One region of the Asanoa sp. NPDC050611 genome, then DNA from elsewhere that is predicted to be linked to it. Evidence: riboswitches for the same ligand, from Rfam matches in the RefSeq annotation. Region 1 holds a riboswitch; each other region holds the start of a gene.
What was found. A riboswitch is a leader RNA that binds a small molecule or an ion and turns the genes downstream of it on or off. The one in region 1 is predicted to bind cobalamin.
Positions count from the first base shown of each region.

Region 2: another riboswitch for cobalamin. It lies ahead of AB0H87_RS25705 (VWA domain-containing protein); the one in region 1 lies ahead of AB0H87_RS04160 (ABC transporter substrate-binding protein).
Region 3: another riboswitch for cobalamin. It lies ahead of AB0H87_RS35405 (CbtB domain-containing protein); the one in region 1 lies ahead of AB0H87_RS04160 (ABC transporter substrate-binding protein).
Region 4: another riboswitch for cobalamin. It lies ahead of AB0H87_RS25385 (ribonucleoside-diphosphate reductase subunit alpha); the one in region 1 lies ahead of AB0H87_RS04160 (ABC transporter substrate-binding protein).

Region 1 is NZ_JBFAIU010000014.1:20,115-27,782, reverse strand. It holds gene AB0H87_RS04175 (C39 family peptidase) at 1-568, opposite strand, end outside; gene AB0H87_RS04170 (hypothetical protein) at 624-1,154, opposite strand; gene AB0H87_RS04165 (M14 family zinc carboxypeptidase) at 1,296-3,164, shown strand; cobalamin riboswitch at 3,232-3,374, shown strand; gene AB0H87_RS04160 (ABC transporter substrate-binding protein) at 3,451-4,395, shown strand; gene AB0H87_RS04155 (iron ABC transporter permease) at 4,392-5,432, shown strand; gene AB0H87_RS04150 (ABC transporter ATP-binding protein) at 5,503-6,291, shown strand; gene AB0H87_RS04145 (hypothetical protein) at 6,516-6,896, shown strand; gene AB0H87_RS04140 (oxidoreductase) at 6,931-7,668, shown strand, end outside.
Region 2 is NZ_JBFAIU010000187.1:1,735-9,402, reverse strand. It holds gene AB0H87_RS25715 (cobyrinate a,c-diamide synthase) at 1-258, opposite strand, end outside; gene cobO (cob(I)yrinic acid a,c-diamide adenosyltransferase) at 252-866, opposite strand; gene AB0H87_RS25705 (VWA domain-containing protein) at 871-2,823, opposite strand; cobalamin riboswitch at 2,881-3,088, opposite strand; gene cobN (cobaltochelatase subunit CobN) at 3,147-6,746, opposite strand; gene AB0H87_RS25695 (cobalt-precorrin-6A reductase) at 6,743-7,483, opposite strand; gene AB0H87_RS25690 (hypothetical protein) at 7,658-7,668, shown strand, end outside.
Region 3 is NZ_JBFAIU010000373.1:606-6,883, forward strand. It holds gene AB0H87_RS35390 (precorrin-8X methylmutase) at 1-197, shown strand, start outside; partial or broken gene AB0H87_RS35395 (sirohydrochlorin chelatase) at 194-964, shown strand; gene AB0H87_RS35400 (CbtA family protein) at 1,052-1,780, opposite strand; gene AB0H87_RS35405 (CbtB domain-containing protein) at 1,795-2,016, opposite strand; adenosylcobalamin (AdoCbl) riboswitch at 2,060-2,148, opposite strand; gene AB0H87_RS35410 (aldo/keto reductase) at 2,289-3,284, shown strand; gene AB0H87_RS35415 (helix-turn-helix transcriptional regulator) at 3,292-4,140, shown strand; gene AB0H87_RS35420 (sulfotransferase family protein) at 4,125-4,787, opposite strand; partial or broken gene AB0H87_RS35425 (aspartate aminotransferase family protein) at 4,950-6,278, shown strand, end outside.
Region 4 is NZ_JBFAIU010000183.1:5,674-13,341, forward strand. It holds gene AB0H87_RS25365 (AI-2E family transporter) at 1-598, opposite strand, end outside; gene AB0H87_RS25370 (hypothetical protein) at 765-1,355, shown strand; gene AB0H87_RS25375 (DUF1801 domain-containing protein) at 1,449-1,886, opposite strand; gene AB0H87_RS25380 (hypothetical protein) at 1,920-2,075, opposite strand; cobalamin riboswitch at 2,445-2,651, shown strand; gene AB0H87_RS25385 (ribonucleoside-diphosphate reductase subunit alpha) at 2,779-5,124, shown strand; gene AB0H87_RS25390 (ribonucleotide-diphosphate reductase subunit beta) at 5,142-6,119, shown strand; gene AB0H87_RS25395 (hypothetical protein) at 6,074-6,829, opposite strand; gene AB0H87_RS25400 (hypothetical protein) at 6,964-7,317, opposite strand; gene AB0H87_RS25405 (TenA family protein) at 7,364-7,668, opposite strand, start outside.

The sequences.
Region 1 (7,668 bases):
GCAGCATCACGCCGTTGGCCACGTCGTCGATCGAGAACGTGTCGGTCCAGATCGTCGAGTACGGGTCGCCCTGCCGGTTCACGGAGGTGCGCTTGATGTCCTCGTCGCCGGAGGCCCAGCGCCCCATCACGTACCAAGGCGTCTGGTTCCCGGTGTTGTAGGTGCCCTGCATCTCGACCTGGATCCAGGTGCCGCGCGGCGTCTCGGCGTTCCAGGAGGCGATCAGCTCGCTGGCGTCGAACCCGACGTCGCGCTTCGGCGAGGTCCAGGTCGCGTAGTTCCAGCTGCGGGTGACCCCGGTGTGCGGGTCGGTGTAGTCGGTCGTCCCCTGTGGACGCAGGATGGTCACTCCACCCTGGAGGCCGGGAACGCCCGGAATGCCCGGCAGGGCGATGGTGCCCTGGTGACTGCCGGTGCGCCAGTCGCGATATGTCGACCAGCCCTGGTACGTGATCTGCTCGTCATGGACGGGCGGCGGGGTGACTGCGGCACCGGCCGGCGCCGCGAACCCGGCAATTAAGGCAACCGCCCCGAAGACCGCGACGGCCGCCCGCGCTGATGCGTTCATGGCTGTCACTATCGCTGTTGAAAGGAAGTTTCACCAGAGTTCGTTCTGCTGAAGTTCATTGACAGATCGCGCTGATCGTCGACGCCGTGAGCAGTCGCTGTTCTCCTGATCCGGAGTCGAATACGTATGAAACCGTGCCGAGATCGGTGCCGGCGGGATAGGTCGGCACCGTGCTGGCCAGAAAGGTCCCGCTGACCTCGTGCCCCTTCGGTGGCCGGCCGACCCAGAGCCGCACGGTCGCCACCTTGGGGAACGGCGTCCGGGACCCGGCGGGCACGACCACGGTCCGGAACGCGTCGTCGTCGCCGAGCGGCACAGCGCCATCCGCGATGGACTCCCGCACCGGAAGCTCGACCTGCCACCAGGTGTCCTGAGGCGATTCCGTCGCCCCGTCCTCCGCGGGCCGCACGGCCACGACCTGGACGGCTGCGACCAGATCGCCGTCGCAGAGCGGCGCGCGGAGGTGGTAGCGGTCGCCGACCCTTGTCACGCCGAACGCGACGCCGTCTTCGCTCGGCGCCGGGTCGGCGCAACCCGCGGCCGTAGCCAGCGCGAGCACCGCGAGCATCCCGAAGGGGAGCTTCATCCACGACCTCCGATGTCGAGCATATTTTCGATGGGATGATCAGCTTGGCATGGAATCGCGCAAAGACCCATATTGATATGACCATGCATCGGGTGGTGAGGTTCGACCATCGTTCCTCCACCAACCCCCTGGAGGTCATGCATGGCCATCCGTCCGGTCCGGCGTCGCACGTTGACCGCACTGGTCAGCGTCGCTGTCGTGGGCCTGCTCGTCGCCTCGGCCAACCCGGTCGCGGCGCACAAACCGGCGCCCGGTGGCGGCACCGCGGCGACCTCGGCCGAATACCGCGTGCTCGGCCCGAAGACCCTCGCCGACCGCAACGCCGTCGCCGGCACCGGCGCCGCGATCGACTACGTCGAGCACGGGGTCCTCAACGTCACCGCGACCGGCACCGAGGCCGCCGCCATCCAGCGGCTGGGCTTCACGCTGGAGAAGGTGACGCCGCCGGCCGCCAGCGGCGGGCCGACCACGCTGGCGTTCCCGCCCGCCGACTCCGCCTACCACGACTACGCGGAGCTGACGGCGGTGGTCAACCAGGTCGTCGCGGACCACCCGTCGATCGCGCGGAAACTCTCGATCGGCAGCTCCTACGAAGGCCGCGACCTGATGCTCATCAAGATCTCCGACAACGTCAACCTCGACGAGGCCGAGCCGGAGATCCTGTTCAACTCGCAGCAGCACGCCCGTGAGCACCTGACCGTCGAGATGGCCATCTACCTGCTCAACCTGTTCACCGACAACTACGGCACGGACTCCCGGATCACCAACATCGTCAACAGCCGCGAGATCTGGATCGTGCCGACCGTCAACCCCGACGGCAGCGAGTACGACATCGCCACCGGCTCCTACCGCAGCTGGCGCAAGAACCGGCAGCCCAACTCGGGCTCGTCCAACGTGGGCACCGACCTCAACCGCAACTGGGGCTACAACTGGGGCTGCTGCGGCGGTTCGTCGGGCACGACCAGCTCCGAGACCTACCGCGGCCCGTCGGCGTTCAGCGCGCCCGAGACCGCCCGCCTGCGCGACTTCGTCAACAGCCGGGTCGTGGGCGGCGTGCAGCAGATCAAGGCCAACATCGACTTCCACACGTACTCGCAGCTGGTGCTCTGGCCGTACGGCTACACCACCGCGAACACGGCGACCGGGATGACGACGGACGACTACAACACGTTCGCGACGCTCGGCCAGCAGATGGCGGCGACCAACGGCTACACGCCGGAGCAGTCGTCGGACCTCTACATCACCGACGGTGACAGCCTCGACTGGCTGTGGGCGACCCACAAGATCTGGGCGTACACCTTCGAGATGTATCCGGGCTCGGCCAGCGGTGGCGGCTTCTACCCGCCCGACGAGGTGATCCCGGCGCAGACCAGCCGCAACCGGGAAGCCGTGCTGATCCTGTCCGAGGCCGCGGACTGCCCCTACAAGGTCATCGGCAAGCAGGCACAGTACTGCGGCGGTGGCGGCGGCACGACGGTCTACTCCGACACCTTCGAGACCGCCACGGGCTGGACCACCAACCCGAACAGCACCGACACCGCGACCAGCGGCCAGTGGGTGCGCGGTGACCCGGCGGCGACCACGTCCAGCGGTGCCAAGCAGCTCGGCACCACGGTCAGCGGCACCAACGACCTGGTCACCGGCGCGGCGGCGGGCACCGCCGCGGGCGACTTCGACGTCGACGGCGGCGCGACCAGCGTCCGCTCGCCGGCCATCACGCTGCCCGCGAGCGGCACGCTGACGCTGAGCCTGTCGTGGTACCTCGCGCACGGCTCGAACTCGTCGTCGGCCGACTACTTCCGGGTCAGCGTCGTGCACAACGGCGGCACGACGGCCGTGTTCAGCCAGGCCGGCGCGGCCAGCAACCGCAACGGCGCCTGGGCGGTGGCCAACGCCAACCTGTCCGCGTACGCCGGGCAGTCGGTCCGGATCCTGATCGAGGCGGCCGACACGTCCACCGCCAGCCTGGTCGAGGCGGGCGTGGACGACGTCCGAATCACCCAGAGCTGAACAGTCACGTCACCGGCGTCCCGCGCCCACGAAGCGGGGCGCCGGTGGCGTACCTAACGGGAACTCCCGACCATGGTGACCATTGGGTTACCGTGCTCCCGACCGACCGCAGCGAAGCCGGTGTGAACCCGGCGCTGTCCCGCAACTGTGATGCCCCTTCTGTCCGCGAGGGGACAAGCCAGGTCGCCTGCCGAGGTCGCGAACCAGCGCTCTCGAGGAAGGGCGCCTCGCGGGCGGGCGGAACCCTGTCGGCGAAGCACCAGACCTCGACCGACAGGAGGCATCCATGCGATATCAGGCCAGGCTCGTCCTCGCCGCCGCACTTGGCGCGGCCCTCGCGCTCGCCGGATGTGGCGACGGCGGCGGCACCGAGAACGGCGGGACCCCGCCCAGCCAGGACGTCAGCGCCACCGCCGACTTCCCGGTCACCATCGGCAACCTCACGGTCGCGGAAAAGCCCACGAAGATCGTCGCGCTGTCGCCGACCGCGACCGAGGTGCTCTTCGCGATCGGCGCCGGCCAGCAGGTGAAGGCCGTCGACGACCAGTCCAACTTCCCGGCCGAGGCCCCGAAGAGCGACTTGTCCGCGTTCCAGCCCAACGCCGAGGCCATCGCCGCGCAGGAGCCCGACCTGGTCGTGCTCTCCAACGACATGAACAACGTCGTCGCACAGCTGACCCAGTTGAAGATCCCGGTATACGTCGCGCCGGCCGGCAAGACACTCGACGACACGTACAAGCAGATCACCGACATCGGCGCGATCACCGGCAACCGGCCCGCCGCCGAGGATCTCGCCAAGCGGATGCGCGAGGACGTCGACAAGCTCGTGGCCGACGTGCCGAAGCGCGCCACCAAGCTGACCTATTACTACGAGCTCGGCCCCGAGCTCTACTCGCTGACCTCGAAGACCTTCGTCGGCTCGCTGTTCGCGCAGCTCGGGCTGGAGAACATCGCCGACGCGGCCGACGCCGACGGCAGCAAGGGCGGCTATCCGCAGCTCTCCGCGGAGGCGCTGGTCAAGGCCGACCCCGACCTGATCTTCCTGGCCGACACGGTGTGCTGCAAGCAGAACGCCGACACGGTCAAGGCCCGCCCCGGCTGGTCCGGCATCACGGCCGTGAAGACCGGGCAGATCGTCGGCCTCAACGACGACGTCGCCTCCCGGTGGGGGCCGCGCACGGTCGACCTGCTGCGCCAGATCGTCGACGCGGTGGCGAAGGTGCCGGCTTGAGAGCTCCCGGCGTACGGTGGCCGTGGCTCGTCGGTGGCGTCGTCGCCGTCGTGGTCGCGGCCATCGCCGGCCTGGCGTTCGGCCCGGTCTCGTTGCCGCCCGGCGGGGTCGCCGCCGAGCTGCTCGACCTGATCCCGGGCGTCAATCTCCACAGTGGGTTGTCGGAGCGCGACGCGGCGATCCTCCTGCAGCTGCGGCTGCCCCGGGTGGTGCTGGGCCTGCTCGCCGGCGCGATGCTCGCCCTGGCCGGCGGTTGTTACCAGGGCGCGTTCCGGAACCCGCTCGCCGACCCGTACCTGCTCGGTGCGGCGGCCGGTGCCGGGCTCGCGGTCACCGCGGTGGTGGCCTTTCGGGGGTCCGACATGGACATCGGGTCGCTGCCGGCGGGCGTACCCCTGGCGGCCTTCGCCGGCGCCCTGGTCGCGGTCGCGCTCACCTATCTGCTCGGCGTCGCCGGCCGGGACCGCACCCCGGCGTCGCTGATCCTGGCGGGTGTCGCGGTGTCGGCGTTCCTCGCCGCCGGGCAGACCTATCTCATGCAGCGCAACGCCGACGACATCCGGGCCATCTACTCGTGGCTGCTCGGCCGGCTGGCCACGAACGGCTGGCACGAGGTGAAGCTGCTGCTGCCGTACGCCGTCGTCACCACCGTCGTGGTGCTCGCCCTGCGCCGCGAGCTCGACGTGCTGTCGGTCGGCGACGACGAGGCGAGCGGCCTGGGCCTGCACCCGCAGCGGTCCCGCTACATCCTGATCGCCGCGGCCTCGCTCGGCACGGCCGCCGCGGTCTCGGTCTCGGGCCTGATCGGCTTCGTCGGGATCGTCGTGCCGCACATCGTGCGGATGCTCGCGGGCGGCAGCTACCGCGCGATCCTCCCGCTGTCGATGCTGTTCGGCGCCGCCTTCCTGGCCCTCGCCGACCTGGCCGGCCGGACCTTCGCGGCGCCCGCCGAGATCCCGATCGGCGTGGTCACCGCGTTCGTCGGCGGCCCGTTCTTCGTGCTCGTGCTGCGCACCGCGAAGCGGGTGATCACTTGAGCGAGCGAAGCGAGCGCAGCCGGCTCGGCGCACCGTGTTCCTGCTCCGGCGACCGGAGGGAGGCGGCGGCATGAACGCGGCGATCGAGGTCCGGGACCTGCACGTGACCCTCGGCAGGACGCCGATCCTGCGCGGCATCGACCTGTCGGTCGCGCCGGGTGAGTGGGTCGCGGTGATCGGACCCAACGGCGCCGGCAAGTCGACGCTGCTGCGGGCGATCGGCGGCCTGCTCCCCGCGGGTGGTGCGGTGGCCCTGGTGGGCACGCCCATCGAACGGCTGCGCCGCCGGGCCCGGGCGCGCACGGTCGCGACGGTCGCGCAGTCGCCGGTCGTACCACCGGGGATGTCGGTCTTCGACTATGTGCTGTTGGGCCGGACCCCGTTCGTCTCGCTGCTCGGCCGGGAGTCCGCGGCGGACCTCGCCGCGGTGCGCGCGCTGCTGGACCGGCTCGACCTGACCGGCTTCGGCGACCGCGAGCTGGACACCCTCTCCGGTGGCGAGCGGCAACGGGTCTTCCTGGCCCGGGCGCTGGCGCAGGAGCCGTCGCTCCTGCTGCTCGACGAGCCGACCAGCGCGCTGGACATCGGCCACCAGCAGGAGGTCCTGGAGCTCGTCGACACGTTGCGCCGCGACCAGGGGCTGACCGTGGTCGCGACGATGCACGACCTGTCGATCGCCGGCGGGTACGCGGATCGCCTGGTGCTGCTGACCGACGGCGTCGTGGTGGCCGCCGGCACCGCCCGTGAGGTGCTGACCGAGGAGATCCTCTCCCGCTTCTACCGCGCGCGCGTGCGGGTCGTGGACGGCGTCGACGGTCCGCTCGTGGTCCCGTATCGAGGTAGTCCGTCCGGTCAGTAGAGATTGGCCGAGGTGACTAGTAGTCATTCGTGAGTTTCGACGGGTTTCGTGGTTACGTCGGAGATGTGAGTGTTGCTTACCGCACCGCATGGGTGCCGAACGACCTCACCCCTCGGAATGACGCCGCCGACCTGGCGGCTGCGTGGGTGCTGGACCAGGCTCGGACCCACGCGCTGCAGCCCGTCCTTCGCTTGACGGAGGGAACCCCCGGGCGCGGCCACGCTGTGCTTGCCGTACAGCCCGACTACAACGACGTCTACAAGGCGATCCAGGCGGCGCGCTTCGGTGCGTTCGCCGCCGTGGAGTCTGGCGGGACTCCACTGATCGGCTGGGCGATGGAGACCCGCGCCCTCGACCTGACGACCGGGCAGGTCACCACGGACACCCGAAGTGCTGCGCTCAAGGAGGCCATCGCACGCATCCACTTCTTCGACAACAACGGCTGGACCCGGGGCTTCGGCGCCGAGACCTCCAAGCGGATCCTCGGCGACCTGCGACCGGCCGATCGCGACAAGGACGTGATCCTGGGCAGCCTCTGCGCCCTCGGCTCGCGGGCCAAGGCCCTGCGCCGGCTCGCCGACCTGGCGGAGCGCGCGTGGAAGTAGGTCGATATCCGGAGTAAGTTCACTGCGCATGTGGATGCGAAAAGCGTCAATGGCCGCCGTCTCGATCGGCGTGCTGGCCGTCTCGGCGGGGTTCACCAACACCCCGTCGCCGTCCTGGGAGCTGTCACCCACCGACAGCACCGCCCGCCTCCGCGGCCTGTCGGTGGTCAGCGCCAGCACCGTCTGGGCCAGCGGCAGCCTGGGCACCGTGCTGCGCACCGTCAACGGCGGCCGCACGTGGTCGTCGGTCGGCCCACCCGACACGTCGGCCCTGCAGTTCCGTGACATCGAGGCGTTCGACGCCCGCCGCGCGGTGGCGCTGTCCATCGGCCCGGGCGAGGACTCGCGCGTCTACCGCACGGTGGACGGCGGTCGCAGCTGGACCGAGACCTTCCGCAACACGGACCCGGCCGCGTTCTACGACTGCCTGACGTTCCTCGACGAGCGGCACGGGCTCGCGCTGTCGGACCCGGTGGACGGCAAGTTCCGCATCCTGGCCACCTCGGACGCCGGGCGGTCGTGGTCGGTGCTGCCGACGCGCGGCATGCCGCCCGCGCTGGACGGCGAGTTCGCGTTCGCGGCGAGCGGCACCTGCCTGGTCGCGGCGGGCGGGCGGGCCTACTTCGCCACCGGCGGCGGCGCCACGGCCCGGGTGTTCCGCAGCGACGACCTGGGCCACACCTGGCGGGTGAGCGACACTCCGGTGCCGAGCGGCCCGTCGGCCGGCATCTACTCGCTGGCGTTCCGCGACCGGGACCACGGCGTCGCGGTC
Region 2 (7,668 bases), on a different contig from region 1:
CGCGAGGTCGGCGCCCGCGGCGCCGTGCGCGAACAGCGGCGCGATCCGCTCCTCGCCGACCATGACCGGGTCGAGGTTGCGCCCGGGCCGGCCGCTGGCCAGCGCGTGGTAGCCCGGGTCGATGTAGTCCGGGCCGACCTTGAATCCGGCGACCCGCCTGCCCCGGGCGGCGAACGCCGCCAGCAGCCCGCCGGCGACGGTGGTCTTGCCGTGCCCGGACGCCGGGGCGGCGACCACGATGCGCGGCGTGGCTACCACTCGATGCCCTGCTGTCCCTTGCGGCCGGCGTCCATCGGATGCTTGACCTTGCTCATCTCGGTGACCAGGTCGGCCGCCTCGACCAGCGCCGGCGCGGCGTCCCGCCCGGTGACGACGACGTGCTGGTTGCCGGGCCGGGCCCGCAGTGCCGTCACCACCTCGGCGACGTCGACCCAACCCCATTTCATCGGGTACGTGAACTCGTCGAGCACGTAGAACCGGTACCGCTCGTCGGCCAGGTCCCGCTTGACCTGCGCCCAACCCTCGGCGGCCTCGGCGGCGTGGTCGCGCTCGTCGCCCGGCCGGGCCAGCCACGACCAGCCCTCGCCCATCTTGTGCCAGGTCACCGGCGCGCCGGCCCCGGTGGCCGCGTGGTGTGCGCCGAGCGCCCTGAGCGCCGACTCCTCGCCGACCTTCCATTTCGGACTCTTCACGAACTGGAAAACGACGATCGGCCAGCCGGCGTTCCAGGCGCGCAGCGCCATCCCGAACGCGGCCGTCGACTTGCCCTTGCCGATGCCGGTGTGCACCGCGAGCAGCGGTTGCCGCCGCCGTTCCCGGGTGGTCAGCCCGTCGTCGGGTACCCGTTCGACCCTGCCCTGCGGCATGCGCTCACACCGCCCTGATCGTGGCGGCGGACAGAGCCGCGAGCGGGAGGTACTGCGCGTCCAGCGCGCCGGCCAGCGTGCGGGCCATGCCGAGCCGGACCGGGCCGGTCTCGCAGTCGACCACGACGCTGGGCACGCCGGCCAGGGCCGGCGCGACCGTGCGCGGGTCGGGCCCGCGGGTGTGCCGGCCGTCGGTGACCACGACCAGCAGCGGGCGGCGCAGCGGGTCGCGGCGGCGCTCGCCGGCCAGCGTGCGGGCGGCGGCGGCCAGGCCCGCGGCCAGCGGCGTGCGCCCACCCGTGCGCAGGTCCGCCAGGCGGCGCACGCCGACCTCGTGGCTGGCCGTCGGGCGCAGCACGGTCGTGGCGTCGGTGTCCCGGAACGTGATCATGCCCACCGTGTCTCGCCGCTGGTAGGCGTCGCGAAGCAGCGAGAGCACGGCGGTCTTGACGGTGGCCATCCGGGCGCGGGCGGCCATCGAGCCGGAGGCGTCGACCACGAACAGCACGAGGTTCGCCTCGCGTCCGATGTGGACGGCCTCGCGCAGGTGGCCGTGTTCGATCGCGACCCGGCCACCGCGGTGGTCGCGGGCGGCGGCGAGCACGGTGTCCGGCAGGTGGACGGCGCCGATCCGGCCGCGCGGGGCCCGGGAGCCGGCGACCCGGCCGCGGCCGGCGTAGGCGGGCGAGCGCCGTCCACTGTGGCCGTGGCGGCCGCGCGAGCGGGCGGTCAGCGTCCGGGTCCGGTACGCCGTGCCGACCGGTTCGGCGATCGCCGGCGGGGGAGTGGCGGGTGCGGCGCCCGGCCGGTCCTCGGCGTCGGGCGTGGCGGCGTCGGGCGTGGCGCCGTCGCCAGGGCCCCCGTCCTCCGGCCGCGGGTCGTCGGGACCGGGACCGCGCCCGCCGCCCGGGCCCGCGTCGTCGTCCGGCTCCGGCGGCGGTTCCGACGCGCCGGCCTGGTCCAGCGCGTCGTCCAGGGCCTGCTGGTCGGCGCCCGGCGGGTCGAACGGGTCGCGCCGCCGCCGGTGCGGCAGGGCGAGCCGGGCGGCGTCGTCGACCTCCTGGTCGGTGACCACGGCCCGGTCGCGCCAGGCGGCCAGTGCGACCGCCGTGCGGGCGATGACGATGTCGGCGCGCAGCCCGTCGACGCCGTACGCCAGGCAGATCCGGGCGATCCGGTCGAGCGCGGCGTCCGGCAGGGTGACCTTCGGCAGCCGCGCCCGGGCCGCCACGATCCGCTCGGCCGTGGCCGCGTCCGCGTCGGCGAACCGGGCCGCGAAGCCGTCCGGGTCGGCCTCGTAGGCCAACCGGCGGCGGACCACCTCGGCCCGGTCGGCGGGCTCCTGCGGCGCGCCGACCTCGACCACGAGGCCGAACCGGTCGACGAGCTGCGGGCGCGGCTCGCCCTCCTCCGGGTTCATCGTGCCGACCAGCAGGAAGCGGGCGGCATGCCGCAGCGAGACGCTGTCGCGCTCGACGAACGCGCGCCCCATCGCAGCGGCGTCCAGCAGCAGGTCGACCAGGTGATCGGGGAGGAGGTTGACCTCGTCGACGTAGAGCACGCCCCGGTGCGCGGCGGCGAGCAGGCCCGGCTCGTACGCCTTCGTGCCCTCGGTCAGGATCCGCTGCACGTCGAGCGTGCCCACGACGCGGTCCTCGGTGGCGCCGACCGGCAGTTCGACGAGCCGCGACCGGCGCACGCTCTGCGCGACGCCGGCGTGTGGACCGTCGGGGCAGGACGGGTCGGGCGCCGCCGGGTCGCAGGCGAACCGGCAGCCCGGCACCACCGCGATGTCCGGCAGCAGCGCCGCGAGGGCGCGCACCATCGTCGACTTCGCGGTGCCCTTCTCGCCGCGCACGAGCACCCCGCCGATCACCGGCGAGACGGCGTTGAGCAGCAGGGCCTGGCGCAGGTCGGCCAAGCCGACGACGGCGGAGAACGGGTACGCGGCGGTCATTGTGCGTGCCGGCGCGACGACATGGCGCAATCCCTTCCGCGGGTGTCCACGCCCGCGACGGTTCGACGGCGAGCGGCCGAGTGTCCTGGCTCCCGGATCGACGCTCCCCCTCGGCCTTCCAACCCCTTGCGGGCCGTGACCAATCGGGTGAGGGTTCGCTCCCCGGTGACAGTGGCGGGACCGCCCCGGAATCGCACCGGGTTCCTCCGCACCGCTCGTTCAGACATGCTGACCCACCGAAGCGGGCCGCGTCAAAGGGAGTGAGATTACGCTCCCTCTGTGCCCCCAAGGCGCCTGGTCCTTCGGACGGCGCACAGCAAGAGTCAAGACCCCTCGAGGTCACCCTCCGTCCGCAGATACTCGGCCTTCAGCGCATCGATCGTCTCTTCCCGCGGGGCGGCCCACAGACCGCGCTCGGCCGCCTCCAGGAGTCGTTCCGTGATGCCGCGCAGGGCCCAGGGGTTGGACTTGTCGAGGAACTCGCGCACCGACGGGTCCAGGACGTAGGCGGCGGCCAGCTGCTCGTACATCCAGTCGTCGACGACGCCGGCGGTCGCGTCGAACCCGAAGAGGTAGTCGACGGTCGCGGCGAGCTCGAAGGCGCCCTTGTAGCCGTGCCGGCGCATCGCCTCGATCCAGCGCGGGTTGACCACGCGGGCCCGGAACACCCGCTTGGTCTCTTCCGCCAGTGACCGCGTGCGGACCTCGTCCGGGCGGTGCGAGTCGCCGATGTACGCCGCCGGGTCGCTGCCGCGCAGGGAGCGAACCATCGCCACCATGCCGCCGTGGTACTGGAAGTAGTCGTCGGAGTCGGCGATGTCGTGCTCGCGGGTGTCGACGTTCTTGGCCGCCACGGCCATCCGCCGGTAGACCGTCTCCAGGTCGCCGCGCGCCGCCCGGCCGTCCAGCCCGCGACCGTAGGCGTAGCCGCCCCAGACCGCGTACACCTCGGCGAGGTCACGGTCGTCGCGCCAGTTCCGGGCGTCGATCAACGGCAACAGGCCGGCACCGTACGCGCCGGGCCGGGAACCGAAGATCCGGGTGGTCGCCCGCCGCCAGTCGCCGTGCTCGGCCTGGTCGGCCAGGGCGTGCTGCCGCACGAAGTTGTCGGGCTCGTCCAGCTCCGCGACGGCGGCGATCGCGTCGTCCAGCAGGGCGATCACGTGCGGGAAGGCGTCGCGGAAGAAGCCGGAGATGCGCACCGTCACGTCGATCCGGGGCCGTTGGAGCTCTGCGCGCGGCACGATCTCGAAGCCGGTGACGCGGCGGGACGCGTCGTCCCAGACCGGCCGGGTGCCGATCAGCGCGAGCACCTCGGCGATGTCGTCGCCCTGGGTCCGCATCGCGCTCGTGCCCCAGACCGTGAGCCCGACCAGGGCCGGCCAGGTGCCGGTGTCTTCACGGTGCCGGGCCAGCAGCGAGTCGGCCAAGGCGCGGCCGACGTCCCAGGCGTTACGCGACGGGATCGCCTTCGGGTCCACGGAGTAGAAGTTGCGCCCGGTCGGGAGCACGTTGACCAGGCCGCGGGTGGGGGAGCCGGACGGACCGGCGGCGACGTAACCGCCGTCGAGGGCGTGTGCCACGGCGGTGATCTCGTCGGTGGTGGCGGCCAACCTGGGCACGACCTCGGTGGCCGCGAACTTCAGCACGTCGACAACCGAGCTGCTTCCGACGCCTGGACTTACAGTCGGCACGGCGGACCCGAGCCCGGCCGGGGCCGGCGTGGTCCCCAACACCTCGGCCGCGACGATGGCTGCGGCGTCCGGAGCCCAGGCGTGGCCTTCCATGGCGATCACCAGTCGGCGGGCGACGTCTTCCAGGGCGTCGCTGTGCAGCGCGGTGTCGTCGAGGCCCAGGCGGGCGGCGAGCGCCTCGCGCAGGCCCGGCAGGGCGCCGCGGCGGCCGCCCCAGACCTGGCGGGCGCGCAGGATCGCCAGCACCATGTCGACCCGGGCCTCGCCGGCCGGCGGCGCGCCCAGGATGTGCAGGCCGTCCCGGATCAGCGAGTCCTTGATCTCGCACAGGTAGCCGTCGACGTGCAGCACGAAGTCGTCGAACTCGTCGTCGCCCGGCTGGTCGCTGACGTGCAGGTCGTGGTGCAGCTCCGCGGCGTGGATCAGGGTCCAGATCTGCGCCCGCAGGGTGGGCACCTTGGCCGGGTCGAGCGCGGCGACCGTGGCGTACTCGTCGAGGAGCTGTTCGAGGCGGGCCATGTCGCCGTACGTGTCGGCGCGGGCCATCGGCGGCACCAGGTGGTCGACGATCGTGGCGTGGCCGCGCCGCTTGGCCTGGGTGCCCTCGCCGGGGTCGTTGACGACGAACGGGTAGACCAGCGGGAGGTCGCCGAGGACCGCGTCGGGCGCGCACTCGCCGGACAGGCCGAGCCCCTTGCCGGGCAGCCATTCCAGCGTCCCGTGCTTGCCGAGGTGCACGATCGCGTCCACGTTGGACGCAAGCCAGCGGTACGCGGCCAGGTAGTGGTGCGACGGCGGCAGGTCCGGATCGTGGTAGATGGCGATCGGGTTCTCCCCGAAGCCGCGCGGCGGCTGGATCATCAGTGTGACGTTGCCGTACCGGAGGGCGGCCAGGACGATGTCGGCGCCGTCGACGTAGAGCTCGCCGGGCGGCGCGCCCCAGTGCGCGGTCATCTTCTCCCGCAGGGACTGCGGCACGTCCGCGAACCAGCCGGCGTACGTGGCCGCGGGCACCCGCACCGGGGCCGCGGCGAGCTGCTCCTCGGTGAGCCATTCCACGTCGTGGCCGCCGGCCGCGATCAGGGTGTGGATCAGGGCGTCGCCGTCGGTGGGCACGTCGCCGACGTCGTACCCGGCCTCGCTCAGCGCCGCGAGCAGCGCGACCGCGGACGCCGGCGTGTCCAAACCCACGGCGTTGCCGACCCGGGAGTGCTTGGTCGGGTACGACGAGAGGACGATGGCGAGCCGCTTGTCCTTGTTGGGGATCGACCGCAGCCGCGCGTGTCGCACGGCGATGCCGGCGACGCGGGCCGCGCGCTCGGGGTCGGCGCGGTAGACCGGGACCCCGTCCGGGCCGGGTTCCTTGAACGAGAACGGCACCGTGATCAGGCGGCCGTCGAACTCCGGGATCGCGACCTGCATCGCGGCGTCCATGGGGGTCAGGGCCGCGTCGCTGCGCTTCCAGGCGTCGCGGGTCGTGGTCAGGCACAGCCCCTGCAGCACCGGCACGTCGAGGGTGGCCAGCGCCTCGACGGACCAGGCGTCGTCGTCGCCGCCCGCGGACGCGTCCGCCGCGGTGGTGCCGCCGGCCGCGAGCACCGTGACGATCAGCGCGTCGCAGCCCCGCAGCAGCTCGTAGAGGCCGGTCTCGGCGGAGCGCAGGGACGAGGCGTACACCGGCAGCGGTGTGCCGCCGGCCCTGCTGACCTCCGCGGCGAGGGTGTCCACGAACGCGGTGTTGCCGGCGAGCGCGTGCGCGCGGTAGAAGACGATGCCGATCCTGGGGCCCGCACCGTCGGCTTGCGGGCCGTGCGGCCCGTAGGCGGGGAACTCGACCGGTGGGTCGAAGCCCTCGCCCGCCATCAGCAGCGTGTCGGCCAGGAAGCGGTGCAGTTGGAGCAGGTTGGCCGGGCCGCCGGCGACCAGGTAGCGCTGTGCGTCCGCGACGACGCCGGCCGGGACTGTCGAGAGCGCGGTCAGCTCCGCGTCCGGCACCGCCTCACCGCCCACCGCCACCACGGGCAGGCCGGTGGCGAGCACCGCGTCGACGCCGTCGGGCCAGGTGCGGCGGCCGCCGAGCAGCCGCAGCACCACGCCCTCCGCCCCGTCGAGCAGCGCGGGAAGGTCCTCGGTGGCCAGCCGCGCGGGGTTGGCGACCCGCCACGGCGCGTCGGCGGCGGCGGCGGCCAGCAGATCGGTGTCCGCGGTCGAGAGGAGTACGAACGTCACGGTGCGGAGAGTAGTTCGCGCACGCGCGCGGCGGCCGCGGCGGGTGTGTCGACAGTCGGCACGGCGGGCTGTATGGGGCGGTCGACGAGGATCACCGGGATGCCACGCTCGCGGGCGGCGTCGAGCTTGGCGCGCGTGGCGTCGCCGCCGCTGTCCTTGGCCACGACGACGTCGATGCCGTTCCGGTCCAGGAGGGCGCGTTCGCTCTCGACGGTGTACGGGCCGCGGTCGAGCAGCAGACGCACGTTCGGTGGAAGGCTCCCGCCCGGCGGCTCGACGCAGCGGACGAGCAGCAGGGGCAGCCCGAGTGCGGTGAACGCGTCGAGCCGCTGCCGACCCGTGGTGACGAACGCCCGGTCGCCGTGGGCGGGCAGGGCCGCGGCGGCCGCGTCGAGGGTGGGCACGCGGTGCCAGCGGTCGCCGGCCTGTTCGGTCCATCCTGGACGGACGAGCCGCAGCCGGGGCACCTCGGGCACGGCCGCGGCGCTGGCGCTGATGGTCTGCGCGAACGGATGGGTGGCGTCGACGAGGATCGCGGGCGCGTGGGCCGTGAGCCATTCCCGCAGGCCGTCGGGTCCGCCGAAGCCACCGGTGCGGATGTCGCCGGGCGGCGTTCGCGGACTCGCGGTCCGGCCGGCGTACGACGTGACGATCCTCGTGTCCGGCTCGTCGACCAGCAGTTCGGCCAGCTCTCGGGCCTCGGTGGTGCCGCCCAGGATGAGGACGGTCGTGCGCATGTCGTGCAGTGTGCAACATTGACGTCCATCTTGCTGGAGCCAGGGCAGATGTGTTGGAATGGCTCACATCGCCGCAGCACGGGGGCAACCGTGCTGAGCACGGCCAGCACTTCGCCGGGTCACCTCCACGACGGGCACAGCTCTGTGCACCAGAAACCGGCGAGGTGAAAAGCAATGCTCTCTGG
Region 3 (6,278 bases), on a different contig from region 1:
TCACCGAGCTGATCCGGCTCGACGTCCGGCCCGCGCTGGTGATCGGCCTGCCGGTCGGCTACGTCGGCGCGGCCGAGTCCAAGGCTGCGCTGCGCGGCACCGCGTTGCCGCAACTGTCCAACCGATCGGCGCGTGGCGGTGCGGCCGTCGCCGCCGCCGCCGTCAACGCCCTGCTGTACGGAGACCCGCTCGCATGACCACTCCCCTGCTCATCGCCGGCCACGGCACCACCGACCCCGAGGGCGCGGACGACTTCCGCCGTTTCGTGGCCCGGGTGGGCCGGAGTCTCGACGTGCCCGTCGCGGGCGGCTTCATCGAGCTGTCCCCGCCGCCGGTCAAGGAGGCGGTCGCCGAGCTCGTCCGCGCCGGCGTGCGGCGGCTGGCGTGCGTGCCCCTGATGCTGGTCGCGGCCGGGCACGCCAAGGGCGACATCCCCGGTTCGCTGGCCGCCGAACGGGCGCGCCATCCCGGGCTGACCTTCGCCTACGGGCGGCCGCTCGGCCCGCACCCGGGCGTACTGGCGCTGCTGCGCGAACGGCTGGCGGCCGCCGGACCGGAGACCACCGTGCTGCTGGTCGGGCGCGGCTCGACCGACCCGGACGCCAACGCCGAGGTGGCCAAGGTGGCCCGCCTGCTGGCCGAGACGACCGACGTGGCGGGCGTGGAGTACGCGTTCGTCTCACTGGCCGAACCCGGCGTCCTGGCCGGCCTCGACCGGTGCCGCGCGCTCGGCGCCGGCCGCGTGGTCGTGCTCCCCTACTTCCTCTTCACCGGCGTGCTGCCGCGCCGGGTCGCCGCGCAGGCGGCCGAGTGGGCGGACGCGCGCGGCGGCGACGTCACCACCGCCGACGTGATCGGTGACTGCGCCGGCCTGGCCGAGATCGTGGTCGAGCGTTACCACGAGGCACTGGGCGGGGACATCCGCGCCAACTGCGACACGTGCAAGTACCGGATAGCGCTGCCGTTCCACGAGCACGCGGTCGGCGCCGCGCAGGTGCCGCACACGCATCCGGCCGACCACCACCACTGAGGGCGGCGGCCGGCCGGACGGTCAGGCCGACGCGGTGAGCACGGCCTCGCGGCGCAGGCTCCGCTCCACGAGGGCACCGAGGCCCAGGCCGAGCGTGGACCAGACGACCACCTGCGTCCCGAGCGACGCGAGTCGGAAGTTCCACAGCACGAGCGGGGAGAAGCCCTCCGGGATCTCCTCGATCGACGGCAGCAGGACCTGCGCCACCGCGACGACGGCGACGAAGGCCAGCGCGCCCAGGACGGCCGCGTTCCACGTGCCGAACCGGGCCACCTGCGACCGTCCGATGTAGACCGCGAGCGCCAGTGAGGCGAGCGCGATCACCAGCATCAGGAAATACAAAGACGTACGCCGGCCGATCGTGTCTTCGGAGCCGGTGGCGGGTGGGTTGGCCGGGTACTTCAGCCACGGCACCAGCGCGACGGTGACGAAGCCGGCGAGGCCGACCAGCGCCGCCGTCGCCTGCGGGCCGAGCCGGCCGAGCCGCCCGTACGCCGCGGCGAACACCATCGAGAAGATCCCGCCGAGTGCGACGCCGTAGATCAGCGTGGCGGTGAGCAGGCCGAGCGTGCTCTGCACGGCCCGGCTCACCAGCTCGGGCTCACCGACGACCTCGGAATGGGCCTCCTCGAACGCGATCGCCGCGTCGATCGGGCCTTCGCCGACGAAGTAGGCGAACAGGAACGCGAGCACGCCGGCGGCCAGTCCCACCAGCATGCCGCGGATCAGCAACGAACGGGGGGACAGCACGACCGCCCCGCCCGTCAGTGGCAGGGGAAGCCGAGCAGGTGGCGGCCGTCGTGCACGAACTCGTGCACCGCACTGCCGCCGATCACGTGGAATACGCCCTGCTCGGTGCCGACGAAGTAGAGCAGCGCGATCGCGAGCACGGCGCCGAACAGGAGCCAGGGCTGGAGCTGACGCCACGGGATGGCCACCGGCTGGACGGCCGGGCGGGGGGTGGCGGAAGACGAGATGCTGGACACGAAACGAACCTCCTCGGGATCACGCGTCCCACGACGGGTTTCGGTGACGGCGGAGGGTCTGACTCCCACGCGCAAGCGTGGTCACAGTGGCGCGACCGCGCCGGAGTTGCACCGGCTTCCTACCGTCGTCACGTTGACCCGGACGCTACGGTCGGCCTTGCCGGGGTGTCAACCGCGTGAGACCTGCTCGACAGTTGACGCAAGGTCGCCCTCGCGGACCGGGGATAACCGGGGCGCCGATAACGCCTCCGCCGCGCGGCACGGTGGACCGCATGACATTGCGAACACACGGGATCGGCCGGCAGGGCCTGACCGCGTCCGTCGAAGGACTCGGCACCTTCGGCCTCACCGCCGCGTACGGCACCCGCGACGACGCCGAGTCCACCGCCACCATCCACCGCGCGCTCGACCTCGGCGTGACCATGTTCGACACCGCCGACTTCTACGGCCTCGGCGGCGCCGAGCGGCTGCTCGGCCGGGCGCTGGCGGGCCGGCGGGACGAGGCGGTCATCGCCACCAAGGTCGGCGGCGTGACCCTCGACGAGGAGGACAAGCTCGTCGGGTACGCGAACGGGCGGCCGGCATACCTGCGGACGGCGGTCGAGCGCTCGCTGCGCCGGCTCGGCGTGGACCACATCGACCTGCTCTACCTGCACCGGGTCGACCCCGCGGTGCCGGTCGAGGAGAGCTTCGGCGCCCTGGGCGAGTTGGTGGCCGAGGGCAAGGTGAGCTACCTGGGCATCAGCGAGGCCGCGCCGCGGAGCATCCGCCGCGCGCACGCCACCGCGCCGCTGTCGGCGGTGCAGACCGAGTACTCGCTGTTCAGCCGGGACGTCGAGGTCAACGGGGTGCTCGCCACCACCCGTGAGCTGGGTGTGGGCTTCGTGGCCTACGCGCCGCTGGGCCGGGGCTTCCTGTCCGGCGACATCCGTACGGTCGCCGACCTGCCGGAGAACGACTTCCGCCGCACCTGGCCCCGGATGGCCGAGGGGAACCTGGAACGCAACCTGGTGCTCGTGGACCGCATCCGCGCCGTCGCGGAGCGGGCGGGCGTCAGCGCGGCCCAGCTCGCACTAGCGTGGGTGCTGGGGCAGGGCAGCACCGCGATCCCGGGCACCAAGCGCCGCGGCTACCTCGAAGCCAACGTCGCCGCGGCGGGGATCGGGCTGACGCCGGCCGTGCTGGCGGAGCTGAGCGCGGCGGTGCCGGTCGGGGCGGCGGCCGGCAATCGCTACACGCCCCAGGCCATGGCCGCGATCGACAAGTGAGGCAAGAGTGGCACGCGGGGAGCTGGGCGACTTCCTGCGCAGTCGCCGGGAGGCGCTGCGGCCGTCCGACGTGGGCATCCCGTCGGGCGGCCGGCGCCGGACCCCCGGGCTGCGCCGGGAAGAGGTGGCGTTGCTCGCCAACCTGTCCGTCGACTACTACGAGCGGCTCGAACAGTCCCGCGCGGGCACGCCGTCGGAGGCCCTGCTCGGCGCGCTGGCCCGGGCGCTGCGCCTGTCGGTCGAGGAGCGCGACTACCTCTACCGGCTCGCCGGCTACGCCGCACCCAACCCCGGAACCGTCACCGGGTACGTCGACCCGGCGCTGCTGTTCCTGCTCGACGCGCTCGACGACGTGCCGGCGCACGTGATGGACGACCTGACCACCACGCTCGCGCAGAACGCCCTGAGCCGGGCCCTGCTCGGCCGGTGGACCGACGGCGACGAGCGGTCGCGGAACGTGATCTGGCGGTGGTTCACGGACCCGGAGTCCCGCGCCCTGAACGCGCCGGAGGAGCACGAGTCGCTGGGCCGCGGCTACGTCGCCGACCTGCGGGCCGCCGCCGCCCGCCGTGGCACCGACCCGGTCGTGGCGCAACTCGTCGCCGACCTCGAGGCGGCCAGCCCGGAGTTCGCCCGGTACTGGACCGACATGCAGGTGGCACCGCTGCACAGCACCCGCAAGCTGATCGTCCATCCCCGCGCGGGCAGCCTGGACGTGCAGTGCGACTTCGTCCGCAGCGAGAGCACCGGCCAGCGGCTCGTCATCTTCCGGCCGCAGCCCGGCTCGCACACCGCCGACAGCTTCGAGTTCCTCCGCGTCATCGGCGACCTCGGCCGTCCTTACGTCGCCGAGTGACCCAGGCCGGCCTGCACGCGGAACTCCTCGGTGTCGTGCAGGTGCGGGAAGGGCTCATCCGGCACGGGTACGCCCAGGGCACGCGCCAACGGCTCCCAGCCGTCCTGGCCGAGCCGCCACTCCACGAGCCGCCCGGCCGGGATCTCCCGGCGCACGGCGGCGATCCGGTCCGCGTACATCCGCTCCATCCAGGCCCGGTCCGCGAACCGCCCCTGGAAGTCGCCCTGCCAGATCAGCCGCTCGATGACGTGCCGGAAGGCGGGCGGCGGCACGAGCCCGTCCGGCCGGGGCCCGAGCGTGCCGGCCCGGGCCGCCTGGCGGACCGCCCAGATGGTGCGCTCGCAGCTGCGGTAGAAGCCGTCGAAGTCGCGCCAGTTGAGCAGCACGGGCGCGTCCGGGAACGCGGCGCAGATCTCCCGCCACCGGCTGCAGGCCGGCCAGTCGACGGTGGACTCCCAGCCGGCGAAGACCTCGTGCCAGTCGACGGTCGCGCCGTCGGCCACGCGCTGCCAGTGTGCGCCCGCGCGCGCCTGTGCGCCGTCCCGCAGCACCTGCATGTGCAGGCACGGGCCAGCGCCCAGCCGCTCGAGGGCCGCGCGCAACGACACGGTGCCGGTGCGCCCGAACCCCACTCCAATGATCTTCATGAATGGCCACCATACCGGCGACCGATCAGGAGGTCGTTTCGACCGAAGGCTTCAGAACCACCGAGTCCCAGTTCCGTTTCACGCTCCCTCCAGGTAACGTCTGACCCGAGTTAGGCAAGGCTAACCTAAAGGGAGGTCGTGTTGGAGGCCCCAACTCCACACCTGTTCGGCCGGTCCACAGTGGCGACGTTCCAACACGACGTCGCGCGTGCCGCCGCCGCCGTGGCGGAACGCGTACGCACCGTGCGCCGCCCCTACTCGGGCGCGAGCCTGACCGACCTGCAGGGCCTGGTGGACGCCGTCGACCTCGACCGGCCGCTCGGCGACACCGACGCCGCCCTCGACGAGGTCGCCCGCCTCTACCTCGACCACGCGGTCTGGTTCCACGAGCCCGGCTACGTGGCCCACCTGAACTGCCCGGTCGCCCTCCCCGCGCTCAGCGCCGAGGTGCTGCTCGCCGCGGTCAACTCGTCCGTCGACACCTACGACCAGAGCACGACCGGCACGCTGATCGAGCGCCGGCTCGTCGACTGGGCCGCCGGCCGGATCGGCTTCGGCCCGGCCGCCGACGGCGTCTTCACCAGCGGGGGCACGCAGTCCAACCTGCACGGCCTGCTCCTCGCCCGCGAGGCGAGCCCGGCCGGCGACCTGTCCCGCATGCGCATCCTGGCCACGGCCGAGGCCCACTTCAGCGTGACCCAGGCGGCGATCCTGCTCGGGCTCGGCCGCGACGCCGTGGTCGGGGTCGGCACCGACGCCGCCGGCCGGATGAACCCGGCGGAACTGGCCCGCACGCTCGACGACCTCGTCGGCTACGGGCTCGTGCCGATCGCCGTCGTCGCCACCGCCGGCACCACCGACCTCGGCTGCGTCGACCCGATCGTCGAGATCGCCGACGCGTGCGCCAACCGGGGCGTCTGGCTGCACGTCGACGCCGCGTACGGCTGCGGCCTGCTGGTCTCCGCCCGCCGCCGGCACCTGCTCGACGGCATCGAGCGGGCCGACTCGGTCACGGTCGACTTCCACAAGAGCTTCTTCCAGCCGATCAGCTCCAGCGCGATCATCGTGCGCCACGCGGCCGCGATGCGCCGGATCGCCCACCACGCCGACTACCTGAACCCGCGCACGGCCACCGTCCCGAACCAGGTCGACAAGAGCCTGCAGACGACCCGCCGGTTCGACGCGCTCAAGCTCTGGATGACGCTGCGCACGGTCGGCGCGGAGCAGCTCGGCGCGATGTTCGACCGCGTGGTCGACCTCGCCGACGACGCACACCGGCTGCTCACCGACGACCCGGAGTTCGAGGTGGCCGCGGCGCCGACGTTGAGCACGGTGCTGTTCCGCTACCACCCGGCCGCGCTCGACGACGCCGGCTGCGACGACCTGACGCCGCGGCTGCGGGCCCACCTGTTCGCGGGCGGCGAGGCGATCATCGCCGGCACGACCCGCGGCGGCCGGCCGTGGCTCAAGTTCACGCTGCTCAACCCGATG
Region 4 (7,668 bases), on a different contig from region 1:
AGCGGCGGGTGCCGCTGACGAACTGGCGCAACGCCCGGGTCAGGGATGGGCGGACCAGGTCGGCCCGGGCCATCCGGCTGGGGTAGCCGCCGGTCTCGACCGCCATGAACAGCAGCAGGGTCACCAGGAAGACCACGTCCGTGAGCAGCGAGAACGCCGCGCCGGCGACTGTTTGCGCGATGTTGGCCAGCGTGCCCGGGTCGATCCGGGTGACGAGCTGCTGGGCGTCGTCGGCCTCGACGCCCTGCTCCTGCAGCCACTTTTGCACCGAGTCGATGATGTCGCTGGCCCGGTCCGAATAGCGCGGTGCGATCGAGGCGAGCTGGATGCCGGCCGCGACCAGCGAGTACACGCCGGCGGCGAGGATGCCGTAGAGGATGATGATCAGCACCACGGTGGCGAGCCAGCCGGGCATCCAGCGCGCCAGGAACGAGCGGACCGGGCTGAGCGTGACGACCAGGATCAGCGCCAGCAGGATCGGGCCGAGCAGGCCGCCCGCCGCGCGCATGCCGGCGGTCACCACGACCAGCGCCGCGGTGACGTAGAGGGCACGCGTCACTCCCGCGGTGCCGCGCCGATCCTCCCCGCCGCTCCGCACAGTTCATCTCATCACGTACCAGCATTTTCAGTCACAAATCGCAAATGGCCGACCGGGCGGAACCAACCGATAACGAACGTGAAGATCAGTCCAACGTGGTTACCTGACAGCGGGTCGCGCCCCGTTCATGAGCTTTACCCAGACAACAAGCAGTTGGGGTGATCTTGTGACGATATCCGTACTCGCCCGCCTCGGCGGAGCCGCCGTCGCTGCGGTGGTGATCGGCCTTACCGCCGCGCCGGCCTCGGCCTCCGGGGTGACCATCAAAATCGACCAGGCGGACGTCGGCCAGACCGCGGCCGCGTTCCCGGTCCACCAGTGCGACCCGAAGCTCGGCGGCGGCCCGTTCGCCGGCGAGGACGTGTGGGTCTTCGCCCTGCCCCGCCCACAGCAGCAGGGTGAGTTCCGCTCGGTCACGATCGAGTTCGCGACCGAGGGCGGCCCGGTCACCGAAACGATCACGACGGCGCCCGCGAGCGACCGCGCGATCGTCGGCGACCGTGCGTGGATCCGTACGTCCGCGGGCCTGAGCCCGTCGGGCGAACTGCTCAACCCGTTCTCGATCATCAACGCCACGGCCACGATCACGGGCGCCGACGGCACCTTCGACCTGGCTCAGACGTGCCCGGCGGGCCTGCCGGTCACGGGCCCGGGGGTAGCCGGCCTGTCCGTGCTCCAGCTCGCTGGCCTCGGCGGCGGCCTGACCCTGGCCGGCCTGCTCCTGGTCGGACTCCAACGGCGACGCCGCACGGCCTGACCGCGCAAGCACCGGGCACCCCGCTCGACCACGGGGGTGCCCGGTGCTGGCCCGTCGGGTCGCCGGTGCTGGCCCACGGGTGCCCGGCGCCGGCTAGGAGTCCTGACCCCGATGCACCCGGGCCGAGCGCTCGATCAGCTCGCGCAACGCGCCCTCGTCCACGTCGGAGAGCCGGTTGAGATAGAGACAGCCCTTGCCGGTCCTGTGCTTACCGAGCCGGGCCACCGTCCTGGCATACCGCTCCTGGTAGCCACCGACCAGATAGACCACCAGGTTGGCCTTGCGCGGCGAGAACCCGGCCAGCGGCGCGTCACCTTCGTGCCCACTCTCGTACCGGTAGTGGTAGCTCCCGAACCCCACGATGCTGGCACCCCACATGCGCGGCGCCTCACCGGTGATCTCACCCATGAGCGCGACGAGGGTACGCGCGTCGGCGCGCCGCCGCTCGTCGGCCACGGCCGCGAGAAACGACTCCACCGCGGCGTCGACGGGAACCATCGCCTTCTTCGCGCCCGCTGACGAACTGGCCATGCCTCATCGTGCCCCATCGAAGCGCACGGGCGGTCACGGTCCAGCCTCGATGTCGTCCAGGAACCGCAGGGCGGCCGCGGCGTTCTCGATCCGCCGGGTCAGCAGCACCCGGTCGCCGGGCCAGGCCCACGCCCCGGCGCAGGCGTAAGGCGATCTTGGCCAGTAGCTCCGAGCGCATGTCCCGGACATGGGTGACCGGGCCGCCACGGGCCTGACCGGCGGCGCCAAGGGACCGTCAGGATCACCGGCTCCACGGTCAAGGACGCGTCAAGGTGCTTGCCGCCGGCGCCGGCCCGGGCCGAGCGTGGAGGCGTGGAAGCCAGGTCCAGCCGGTCGACCGTACTCGCCGCCGCCATGGTGGTGGCCCTTCGCCTCGGATCGTTGCTCGCGTTCGCTGCCGTCGCCGCCGCGCTGATGCGCTGAGGGCCGGGCACCCTACCGGTCGCGATGCGCCGCTGCGGGCGCGCCGCGCCGGGCGCGGCTGTGACGTTCGGCATCCGCGAACCCGACACGCCCGACACCACATCTGGTGTTGCGCAACCGAGGGTGCACCCATATATGGTGTCTCACGCAGCTGGTTCGAGCGTCCCCACAAGACGGTCGAGGCAACAGGGAACCCGGTGCGAAGCCGGGACTGCCCCGCAGCGGTGAGTGGGAACGAACGCCGTCAACGAAGCACTGGGCCCCGGCCCGGGAAGCGACGGCCAGTAGGCACGAGCACGACGCCCACGAGTCCGAAGACCTGCCAGCGCGCCGCACGCCCACCGGTGTGCGGCGGTCGAAGGCCGCGCGGGACGGCCGACGTCAGCACCGGGCCGCCGCCGTCGCGGGCCGGCGGCGTCAGCGTGCGCGTCCGACGACCTTCCGAACACCGAGCGTGCGGAGGGGGACCATGACGGTCACGCAAGAGAAGGTCGTGCCGGAGCAGCGCCGGCACGTGATGAGCGTGCGCAAGCGCAACGGCGACCTCGAGCCGGTCGACGTCAACAAGATCGTCAAAGCGGTCGAGCGGTGGGTCGGCGACCTCGACGAGGTCGACCCGCTGCGGGTGGCGACCCGGACGATCAGCGGGCTCTACGACGGCGCCACCACCGCCGAGCTCGACAAGCTGTCGATCCAGACGGCCGCCGAGCTGACCGGCGAGGAGCCGCAGTACTCGCGCCTCGCGGCCCGGCTGCTGGCGGCCTATGTGGACAAGGAGGTGCGCGGCCAGGGTGTCGCGACCTTCAGCCAGTCGATCCGGTACGCGCACGGCCTCGGCCTCATCGGCGACGAGACGGCGGCCTTCGTGGCCCGCAACGCCCGCAAGCTCGACGACGCCGTCGACCCGACCGGCGACCGGCGGTTCGAGTACTTCGGCCTGCGCACCATCGCCGACCGTTATCTCCTCAAGCATCCCGAGACCCGCCTGGTGGTGGAGACGCCGCAGTACTGGCTGCTGCGCGTGGCCTGCGGCCTGTCGCAGAACCCCGCGGAGGCGATCGGCTTCTACCGGCTCATGTCCAGCCTGGCCTACCTGCCCAGCTCGCCGACGCTGTTCAACTCCGGCACCCGGCACACGCAGATGTCGTCGTGCTTCCTGGTCGACTCGCCGCGCGACGAGCTGGACTCCATCTACGAGCGGTACCACCAGGTCGCGAAGCTGTCGAAGTTCTCGGGCGGGATCGGCATCTCCTGGTCCCGGATCAGGGGCCGGGGTGCGCTCATCCGGGGCACGAACGGCAGGTCGAACGGGATCGTGCCGTTCCTCAAGACGCTCGACGCCGGCGTGGCCGCGGTCAACCAGGGCGGCCGGCGCAAGGGCGCGGCGTGTGTCTACCTCGAACCGTGGCACCCGGACGTCGAGGAGTTCCTGGAGCTGCGCGACAACACGGGCGAGGAGTCCCGGCGTACGCACAACCTCAACCTCGCCAACTGGATCCCGGACGAGTTCATGCGCCGCGTCGAGGCTGACGGCGAGTGGTCCCTGATCGACCCGACCGACGCGCCGGAACTGCCCGACCTGCACGGCGAGGCGTTCGACGAGGCCTACCGCGCCGCGGAGAAGAAGGCCGTGAAGACGGTCAAGGCGCGCGACCTCTACGCCCGGATGATGCGCACGCTCGCGCAGACCGGCAACGGCTGGATGACGTTCAAGGACCGGGCCAACGCGCTGTCCAACCAGACCGGTGCGCCCGGCAACACCATCCACCTGTCCAACCTGTGCACCGAGATCCTCGAGGTGAACTCGGACGACGAGACCGCCGTCTGCAACCTCGGCTCGGTCAACCTGGCCGCGCACGTCACCGACGACGGGATCGACTGGGACAAGCTGCGCGCGACCGTGCGCACCGCGGTCGTGTTCCTGGACCGGGTCATCGACATCAACTACTACCCGTCGGTGCAGGCGGCGGCGTCGAACCCGCGCTGGCGGCCGGTCGGGCTCGGGCTGATGGGGCTGCAGGACGTGTTCTTCGCGCGGCGGCTGCCGTTCGACTCGGACGAGGCCCGTGAGCTGTCGACCCGGATCCAGGAGGAGATCCTGCTGACGGCGCTGGAGACGTCGGCGGGGTTGGCGGCGGAGTTCGGCGCGCACCCGGCCTTCGCGGAGACGCGCGCGGCGAACGGCGACCTGCATCCGGACCTCTGGGGTGCGACGCCGACGCAGACCGCGCGGTGGGCGGCCGTGCGGCAACGCGTTGCGGAACACGGCTTGCGCAACTCCCTGCTCGTCGCGATCGCGCCGACGGCCACCATCGCGTCGATCGCCGGGTGCTACGAGTGCATCGAGCCCCAGGTCTCCAACCTGTTCAAACGCGAGACCATGTCCGGCGAGTTCCTGCAGGTCAACACCTATCTGGTACGCGAGCTGAAGGCGCGCGGCCTGTGGACGGTCGAGACGCGGGAGCGGATCAAGCGGGCCGAGGGTTCCGTGCAGGACGTCGCGGCGTTGCCGGCCGACGTCCGGGAGCTGTTCCGCACCGCCTGGGAGCTGCCGCAGCGGGCCCTGATCGACCTGGCCGCGGCGCGCGCGCCGTACATCGACCAGTCGCAGTCGCTGAACCTGTTCTTGAGCGCGCCCACCATCGGCAAGCTCTCCTCGATGTACCTCTACGCCTGGAAAGCCGGGCTGAAGACCACCTACTACCTGCGGTCGCGCCCCGCGACCCGGATCCAGCAGGCGACCGTCGCGATCATCGCGCCGGACGCCGTCGCCTGCTCTCTCGAGAACCCCGAAAGCTGCGAGGCCTGCCAGTGAGCCTGCTCGACCCCGGTATGGACCTGACCCTGCGACCCATGCGCTATCCGGCGTTCTTCGACCGGTTCAAGGACGCCATCAGGAACACCTGGACCGTGGAGGAGGTCGACCTGCACTCCGACCTCGCCGACCTGGCCAAGCTCTCGCCCGCCGAGCACCACCTGGTCTCGCGGCTCGTGGCGTTCTTCGCGACCGGCGACACGATCGTCGCGAACAACCTCGTGCTCAACCTCTACCAGCACGTCAACTCGCCCGAGGGGCGGCTCTACCTGTCGCGGCAGCTGTTCGAGGAGGCCGTGCACGTCCAGTTCTACCTCAACCTGCTCGACACGTACGTGCCGGACGAGCGGGAGCGGCACGAGGCGTTCGCGGCCGTCGAGAACATCCCGTCGATCGCCCGCAAGGCCGAGTTCTGTTTCAAGTGGATCGACTCGGTGTTCTCCTTGCGGGAGCTGCGTACCCGGGAGGATCGCAAGGCGTTCCTGCTCAACCTGATCTGCTTTGCGGCCTGCATCGAGGGGCTGTTCTTCTACGGTGCGTTCGCGTACGTCTACTTCCTGCGCTCGCGCGGGCTGCTGCACGGGCTGGCGAGCGGCACCAACTGGGTGTTCCGCGACGAGTCGATGCACATGGCGTTCGCGTTCGACGTGGTCGAGACGGTCCGGCGGGAGGAGCCGGACCTGTTCGACGACGAGCTGTCCGCGGCGGTGACCGAGATGATCGCCGAGGCGGTGGAGTGCGAGGTGCAGTTCGCGGCGGACCTGCTGGAGCAGGGCGTCAGCGGACTGTCCCTTTCGGACATGCGGTCGTACCTGCAGCACGTGGCCGACCGGAGGCTGGCCACGCTCGGCCTGCCGACGCGCTACGGGAGCCAGAACCCGTTCGCGTTCATGGAGCTGCAGGACGTGCAGGAGCTGTCGAACTTCTTCGAGCGCCGCGTGTCGGCCTATCAGGTCGGCGTCACGGGCACGGTCAGCTTCGACGACGACTTCTGAGTGGCGGTCGGGCGCGCCGGGACGGACCGGCGCGCCTGCGCCCATCGGACGGCGGCCGGTGCGGCGAGCCCGGTCAACGCGAACATCGCGCCCACCACGTACCAACCGGCCGTCCCCCAGCTGATGCAGAGGGCGATCAGCAGGCTCGGGCCGAGCGCCTCGGCCAGCCCGGCACCGAGCCCGAACACGCCGAGGTACTGGCCGGTCGCCTCCACCGGCGCGAGGGCGAACGACACCTCGAAGCCCGCGGCGGAGTGCCACAGCTCGCCGACCGTGTGCACGACGGCGGCGGTCAGCAGCAGGGCCGCGGCGGCCCAGGCCGGGATCGCCCGGGTGAGCGAGATCAGCGAGCAGGAGGCGAGAAAGGCCAGACCGGCGCGGCGGTACGCACGGCCGCCGGCGGTGGGGGAGTCGATGCCCCGGCTCGCCCGGACCTGGAACGCCACCACCATCAGCGTGCTCACGAGCATGGTGCCCGAGACGATCCAGGCGGGCGCCCGCGTCGCCGTCACCAGCCACAGTGGAATGGCCACGGTCAGCACCTTGAACTGGATGGCCATGATGCCGTCGACGGCGGTGAGCAGGAGGTAGGGCCGGTCGCCGAGCGCGACGCGGCGCGGGCCGTCGGTGACCGGCTCGGGCGTGACCGCCGGCAGGCCGACCAGGATCACGGCGGAGACCACGAACGCGACGGCGTTGCCGACGACCATCACCTGGTACGCGCTGACCGTGCCGACCTGGACCGCCCAGCCGGCCCCGAGCGCGCCGACCGAGACGCCGACGTTCGTGACCGCGCGCAGGTAGGCCCGGAACGCCTGCGGCCGCTCGCCGCCGAAGTGCCGGATCAGCGTGCCGCGAGCCCGGCCGCCTTGGCCCCGGTGGCCAGGCAGACCGTGGCGACGAACGGCCAGAAGCTGTGCACGAGCACGAACGACGCCGTGGCGAGGGCCTGGACGGCGAGGGTGACCGCGTAGACGCCGCGCGGTCCGTGCCGGTCGGCGAGGTGACCGACCGCGATGCCGAGCGCCAGCGACAGGGAGCCGGCCAGCGCCAGGCCGAGGCCGACCTGGGTCGCGGGCAGGTGCACGGCCTGGGTGAAGTAGAGCACTCCGGCCGTGAGGTAGAGCCCGCTGCCGACGGTGTAGACCAGGTTCGAGGCGGCCAGCAGGCGCTGTGGTCGGCTGGCGGGCAGCAGCATGCCGACAGTCTTATTGCAAACTATTGGCAATAGCAAGCCCTTGGCATCAGCTCCGGTAGGCTGACTCGAAGAAGCTGACCTCGAGGCGCATCGCGCGGCGGTAGACGTCGGCCGTGCGGGCGTCGCCGGGGCGGGCGTACGTGTCCAGCAGGCTCTCCAGCCGGCCCGCGAGCTGCTCGAAGCCGGGCTCGGCGTAGGTGCGGATCCAGTCGCCGTACCGGTCGGCGTGGTCCTCGGCGGCCAGCGACTGGCCCAGGTGGGCGTAGAGGCGCATGCACGGCGTGAGGGCGGCGCAGAGGTGGCCGAGGTCGCCGAGCGCCGCGGTGGCCAGCAGGAAGTCGGTGTAGGCGA